DNA from 2 places in the Glutamicibacter sp. X7 genome. Region 2 is predicted to be linked to the other one. Evidence: predicted binding sites of a transcription regulator. Region 2 holds the regulator's gene; the other holds the start of a gene.
The links. Region 2 encodes HrcA, which represses chaperone genes, less so after heat shock. Its sites were predicted from a motif close to TTNGCACTCGNNNNNNNCGAGTGCNAA; they were not measured.
Positions count from the first base shown of each region.

Region 1: groES (co-chaperone GroES) is a predicted target of HrcA. The motif match lies at 1,960-1,986, and genes of this name have one in related genera.

Region 1 covers NZ_CM142678.1:2,474,546-2,477,960, forward strand. The annotation lists gene groL (chaperonin GroEL) at 1-1,407, opposite strand, end outside; gene groES (co-chaperone GroES) at 1,510-1,806, opposite strand; gene ACYU0X_RS11780 (amino acid permease) at 2,051-3,415, opposite strand, start outside.
Region 2 covers NZ_CM142678.1:1,855,940-1,859,354, forward strand. The annotation lists gene dnaJ (molecular chaperone DnaJ) at 1-989, opposite strand, end outside; gene hrcA (heat-inducible transcriptional repressor HrcA) at 1,047-2,054, opposite strand; gene ACYU0X_RS08980 (DUF3097 domain-containing protein) at 2,168-3,019, shown strand; gene ACYU0X_RS08985 (DUF4870 domain-containing protein) at 3,133-3,415, shown strand, end outside.

The DNA of each region.
Region 1 (3,415 bases), 620 kb from region 2:
GGCCACCTTGGAGGCCACCACGGCGCCGTCGAATCCGGCGTTGGTGGCGATCCAGAACAGCGGCTGCACCAGGGCGCGGCGCACAATGGCCACACCTGCGGCGACGTCGCCTTCCAGACCGGCCACCGAGGCGTCGGAGTCCAGTGCCTTCAGCGCGTCGACCAGGGCGGTACCGCCACCGGCGACGATGCCCTCTTCGAGGGCGGCGCGGGTGGAAGCCACGGCGTCCTCGATGCGGTGCTTACGCTCCTTGAGCTCCACCTCGGTGGAAGCGCCAACCTTGATCACGCCGATGCCGCCGGCCAGCTTGGCCAGGCGCTCGGAGAGCTTCTCGCGGTCCCACTCCGAGTCGGTGCGGTTCAGCTCTGCCTTCAGCTGGGCGACGCGGTCATTGACATCTTCTTCGGTACCGGCACCATCGACGATGGTGGTCGAGTCCTTGGTGATGGTCACGCGGCGGGCCGAGCCGAGCACCTCGGTGCCGACCTGGTCCAGCTGCAGGCCGAGCTCCGAGGAGACGACCTGGGCGCCGGTGAGGATCGCGATGTCCTGCATCATGGCCTTGCGGCGGTCGCCGAAGCCCGGAGCCTTCACGGCTGCCACGTTCAGCAGGCCGCGCAGCTTGTTGACCACCAGGGTGGACAGGGCTTCGCCCTCGACGTCCTCGGCAATGATCAGCAACGGCTTCTTGGTTTCGAGCACCTTTTCCAGCAGCGGCAGGAATTCTGCCACGGTACCGATCTTGCCCGGGTTGATCAGGATCAGTGCGTCCTCGAGGACGACTTCCTGACGCTCGACGTCGGTGACGAACTGCGGGGAGAGGTAGCCCTTGTCGAACTGCATACCCTCGGTGACCACGAGCTCGGTGGCGGTGGTGGAGGATTCCTCGATGGTGATCACACCGTCGGTGCCCACGGTCTTGAAGGCCTCGGCGAGCAGGTCACCGATTTCCTCGGACTGGGCGGAGATGGCGGCCACGTTGGCCACCTTGTCCTCCACGGCCACGGCGTTGGCGGCCAGCGCCTGGGAGACGACCTCGGTGGCCAGTTCGATGCCCTTGCGGATCTCGCCCGGGGCCGCGCCGGCGGCCACGTTCTTCAGACCCTCGCGGACCAGCGCCTGGGCGAGCACGGTGGCGGTGGTGGTACCGTCGCCGGCGACGTCGTTGGTCTTGGTGGCGACCTCCTTGGCCAGCTGCGCGCCAAGGTTCTCGTAGGGATCTTCAAGATCGATATCGCGGGCGATGGTCACGCCGTCGTTGGTGATGGTCGGGGCGCCCCAGGTCTTGGCGAGCACCACGTTACGGCCGCGTGGGCCGAGGGTGACCTTCACGGTGTTTGCGAGCTTGTCGATGCCCGCTTCGAGGGCGCGGCGCGCTTCCTCGTTGAATGCTAGCTGCTTAGCCATGCATTGACTCCTGAATGCTAGAGGTCCTAAACGACGCCAAGCCCCGCACCGCTTCGTAGGGTGCGGATCGCGGGGCTTGGTCGGTTTATGTGGGGTGCGTCGTTACTTAACGACGACGGCCAGCACGTCGCGAGCCGAGAGCACCAGGTACTCCTCGGCGCCGACCTTGACCTCAGTGCCACCGTACTTGGAGTAGAGCACAACGTCGCCCTCGGCAACGTCCAGCGGAACGCGGTTGCCGTTGTCGTCGATGCGACCCGGGCCCACGGCTACAACGGTGCCCTCCTGCGGCTTCTCCTTGGCGGAGTCCGGGATCACGAGACCCGATGCAGTGGTGGTGACGGCTTCGACCTGCTTGATGACAATGCGGTCTTCGAGCGGCTTGATGGAGACGGACACGGTCTCTCCTTTTCGTGTATGAACCAATGGTTGTAGGGAAAGCGCCCTATGGCATTGGACCAACCGTCGTCGCGGTGCCAGTTGGCGGTATCCAGTCAGGCGGTGTGCGCGCATTTGCATGCGCGGCACCTATGGATGACTTTAGGCCGAGCATTAGCACTCGGTCAAGGTGAGTGCTAATGCTCGGCCCGTGTCGTGTCCGGCGAGCGCCGCGGCTACCGAAAGCCGCGGCCAAGTGGAGGCGCTAGCGACGTGCGGAATCCGCCGGTTCGTCGATATCCGCCGGGGAGCTCAGGTCCATCGCGGAGAGCGTAACCATCTTGGACTTGGTCACCAGACGGTGCCCGATCCACAGGGCCAGGAAGACCGGCAGGCCGATGTAGGCGGAGAGTACCTCCAGGCCGCGGCCGGCCAGTACGGCCTCGTAGTTCTGACCGGCGATGACGATCAGCAGCATCGCGAAGGCCACCAGTGGGCCAAGCGGGAAGAACGAGGCCTTGTAGGGTAGATCGCGCACATCGCCACCCTGGGCGATGTAGCCACGGCGGAAGCGATAGTGCGAGATCGCGATGCCAACCCAGACGATGAAGCCACAGAGACCCGAGACATTCAGCAGCCAGGCGTAGGCGGCACCCTGGCCGACCAGCGCAGTGAGGAAGCCGAAGAGTCCCACGGCGGCGGTAGCCATCAGCGCGGTCATCGGCACGCCGCGGCGGTTGAGCTTGCCGAAGGCCTTCGGGGCCTTACCGTCCAGCGCCATCGAGTAGAGCATACGGGTGGAGGCGTAGAGCCCGGAGTTACCGGCCGAGAGGATCGCGGTGAGGATCACGGCGTTCATCAGGGCGGCGGCGAAGGCGATGCCGGCGTTCTCGAAGACCAGGGTGAAGGGCGAGGAGGCCACGTCGGCCTCGCCACTGGAGAGCAGGCTCGGGTCGGTGAGCGGTACCAAGCAGCCGATGACGAAGATGGCGCCGATGTAGAAGATCATGATGCGCCAGAACACCTTGCGGATGGCCTTGGGTACTTCTCGGCGCGGGTTCTTCGCCTCGCCGGCGGCCACGCCGACCAGTTCGGTGCCCTGGAAGGAGAAGCCGGCGATCATGAAGACGGAGATGATCGAGAGCCAGCCACCGTGGAAGACGTCCTTGGCGTCGCGCCAGTTGCCCAGCGGGTCGCTTTGTCCGCCGATGATGCCGAAGATCATCAGCGTTCCGGCCACGAGGAAGACCACCACGGTGACGACCTTGATCATGGCCAGCCAAAATTCACCTTCGCCGAAGGCCTTGGCCGAGAGGGCGTTCAATCCGGTCAGCAAGGCGAGGAAAACGCCGGCCCAGACCCATCCTGGAACCTGCGGCAGCCAGAAGTCCATCACAATGCCTGCGGCCACCAGTTCGGCGGCCACGGTGATCGCCCAGTTTAACCAGTAGTTCCAGCCGATCGCGAACCCGAAGGAAGGCGAAACGAAGCGGGTGGCGAAGGTTTGGAAGGAGCCGGCCACCGGAATCTTGGCGGTCATCTCCCCCAGCGACTGCATCAGCAGGAAGACCATGAGGCCGACCGCGGCGAAGGCAACCAGTGCACCGCCGGGACCGGCGGCGGCAATGCT
Region 2 (3,415 bases):
GTGGGGGTCACCACCTGCAGGTGCACGACGATGTCGCCGCGCTTGCCGCCGCGAAGCCGTGGCACACCCAAGCCGGGCAACGTGACGGTGTCCCCGTCCTGCGCGCCGGCTTCGACGTTCACGGTCTGTTCGCCGTCGAAGGTTTCCAGCTTCAGCTCGCAGCCCAGGGCCGCGGCGGTCATCGGCAGGCTCATCTTGGCGTGCAGGTCGTTGTGGTCGCGTTCGAAGATCTTGTGGCGACGCACGTCAATTTCCACGAACAGGTTGCCGTTCGGGCCACCGCCCGGGCCTGCCTCGCCCTGACCACGGAGCTGGATGCGGGTACCCGAGGCCACACCGGCCGGAATGTTCAGTTGCTTGGACACATGCTCGCGCACGCGGCCCTCGCCGTTGCACTCCACGCAGGGATCCGGGATGGTGGTGCCGTAGCCGCGGCAGGCGGCACAGGTTTCGACGGTCATCATCTGACCCAAGAAGGAGCGCACCGGGCGCTGCACTTGACCGGCGCCGTGGCAGATCGAGCAGGTCACCGGGCTGGTGCCTTCGCGGCAGCAGGAGCCGTTGCAGACCTTACAGGTGACAGCCGATTCCATCTCCAGCGGGTACACGGTGCCCTTGACCGCGTCCTCCAGGTCGATGGTGACGGTGATCAGCGCGTCACGCCCTGGCTGGGTACGCGACATCGGGCCCTGCTGGCCGCCGGCACCTCCGAAGAACTGCTCGAAGATATCCCCGAAGCCACCGAAACCGCCACCGCCGAAGCCTTGCTGGCCGTTGCCGTTCTCGTCGCCGGTCGCGTCGTAGTTGGCGCGCTTCTGCTCATCGGAGAGCACCTCATAGGCGCGGGTTACCAGCTTGAACTGCTCAGCGGCATCCTGAGACGGGTTCACGTCCGGGTGCAGCTTGCGCGCAAGTTTGCGGTACGCGCTCTTGATTTCCTGTCCGGTCGCGTCCTTGGCCACGCCAAGGGTTTCATAGTGCGTGCTCACGGTGAAGCCGCATCCTTTCTGCAGGGGTCATACGTTGAGTGTAGGGGCCAACAAGGGTTAGCCGGTCAAAATACGCGAAAGATAGCGCGCCACAGCGCGTACTGCGGCCATCGACGAGGGATAGTTCATGCGCGTCGGGCCCAGCACGCCGAGTTTATTGCGGGCATCGTTACTGTAGGTGGTGGCGATGACCGCGGTATCCAGTAGCTGGCCGTAGTGGTTCTCGGTGCCGATGGCTACGGCCACACCACGTGAATCCGCTTCGAGCTCGGAAAATAGCTTCAGCAATACAACCTGTTCCTCTAGTGCTTCGAGAACCGGAGTAATGCTCAAAGGAAAGTCTCTGCCCGAACGGGCCAAATTCGCGGTTCCGGCCATCACAATACGCTGTTTGCCAGCGGCGAGGGCCATTGCCGAAATACCGTCGACCAATTCGTTGAGAAAAGCCGCGTCTAGTTCCGCCGGGACGGGCACGGACTCAGCCTGTGCCAAGTCGGCAATTTGCCGCCCCGCAAAGTGGGTTAGCAGCCAGATTTTGGAACGTTGGAGCTCTTCTTCACCAATCATCCGATCCACCGTCAGCATGCGCTGATCCACGGTGCCGTCGGAGGTGATAAGTACCATCAGCACCTGGGATCCACCCAGCCACACCAGTTCCAGATTTTTCAAATGTGCCAGGTCGTAATGCGGCACCTGAATCATCGCGACCTGATTGGTCAACTGTGAGAGCAAGCGCACGGTGCTGCGCAAGAGATCGTCGAGATCGTGCGAACCGTCGAGAATCTTGTTGATGGCGTCGCGTTCGGGTCGTGAGAGCGGCTTGAGCTCCTCGATCTGATCCACGAAACGCCGATAGCCCTTTTCGGTAGGGATACGCCCCGAAGAGGTGTGCGGGGCCGCGATCAGCCCCTCCTCTTCCAGGGCCGCCATGTCATTGCGGATTGTCGCCGCCGAGACGCCGAGATTATGACGATCTAGCAGCGCCTTAGAGCCGACGGGCTCACGGGACTGCACGTAGTCCTCGACGATTGCGCGCAGCACATCCAACCTACGCAACTCACTCATGGGACCACCTCGCCTCGAATTAGCACTCGAACCTTTCAAGTGCCAAGTCTAGTACGTTCAACGCTTGCTAGCATGGGATTTCCCGCGTATTCGATCACAGCGAAAGGCAGTTCGTGACCAATTATCCCTGGGGCGCCCAAGACCTGCGCGCGCCACAGCCGCGAAAACTCCGCCAAGTGCCCGTCGCCAAGGGCCTACTGCTTGAAGACGTGGACAGCGGATGGGTCGGTGAAGTCATACGCACGGAAAAGTCCGGCGGCATGCGCGTCATCGTGCTTGAAGATCGACATGGCCGCACTCGCTCCTTTCCCGCAGGCTTCGGATTTCTGCTCGAGGGCGAACCGGTTGAACTAATCGAGCCGCGCACAGCGGCCGGCTCGGGCAAGAAAATCTCTGCCTCCGGTTCCGTGGCGGTCACCGGGCATAAGGCCCGTGTTGCCCGCGCCAGTCGCATCTGGGTCGAGGGTAAGCACGATGCGGAACTGGTCGAAAAGGTGTGGGGCCATGACCTGCGCGTGGAAGGCATTGTTGTCGAGCCCCTGCACGGCGTCGACGACCTGGCTGGAGCGATCGCCGAGTTCGCCCCATCGCCACAGCGACGTCTGGGCATTCTGGTTGATCACCTGATCGAGGGCACGAAAGAACAACGCATCGTCCAAGAGGCACTCAAGGTGCCCGGTGCGGCCGGAAACGTGAAAATTCTCGGCCACCCCTACGTGGATGTCTGGCAGGCGATCAAACCCGCCACGCTGGGAATTTCGGCGTGGCCGGTCATCCCCAAAGGCACGGATTGGAAAACCGGCGTGTTGCGCAGCTTCGGCTGGCCGCATGCGACGGCCGAAGACATCGGCATCGGTTGGTCGAAAATCTTGAATACCGTCACCCATTACGGACAACTCGAACCGCAGTTGCTCGGTCGTGTCGAAGAGCTGATCGATTTCCTCACCAGCGAAGATTACAACTAGCTAACAATCGCCCAGTAAATGGAGAATAGGGTGCAATATCCCCGATTTCTCCGGCGACACTGCGTAGAATTAGGCGTAGAAACCAACAGCAACGCGAGGAAGTGCCAGTGTCAATGCGCCAGACGGATCCGTCGAAGGGTTCGAATTTCGAGGGATCCAAAACATCGGCTCAGCCGTTGACTCCCTCCGAAGACCGCCAATGGGCAATGCTCGCCCACTTCGGCTTGATTCTCGGTTGCATTCCGGCCGCGGTGATCTTCGCGGTCTATCGCGACCGGGGACCGTTCACCGCGCAGGAAGCCAAAGAAGCCTTCAACTTTGCGTTGCCATTGACCGTGCTGGCGATCGCGTTGAACGTACTAACTCTGATTCCCGGGCTGGGCTGGCTGTTTGCCG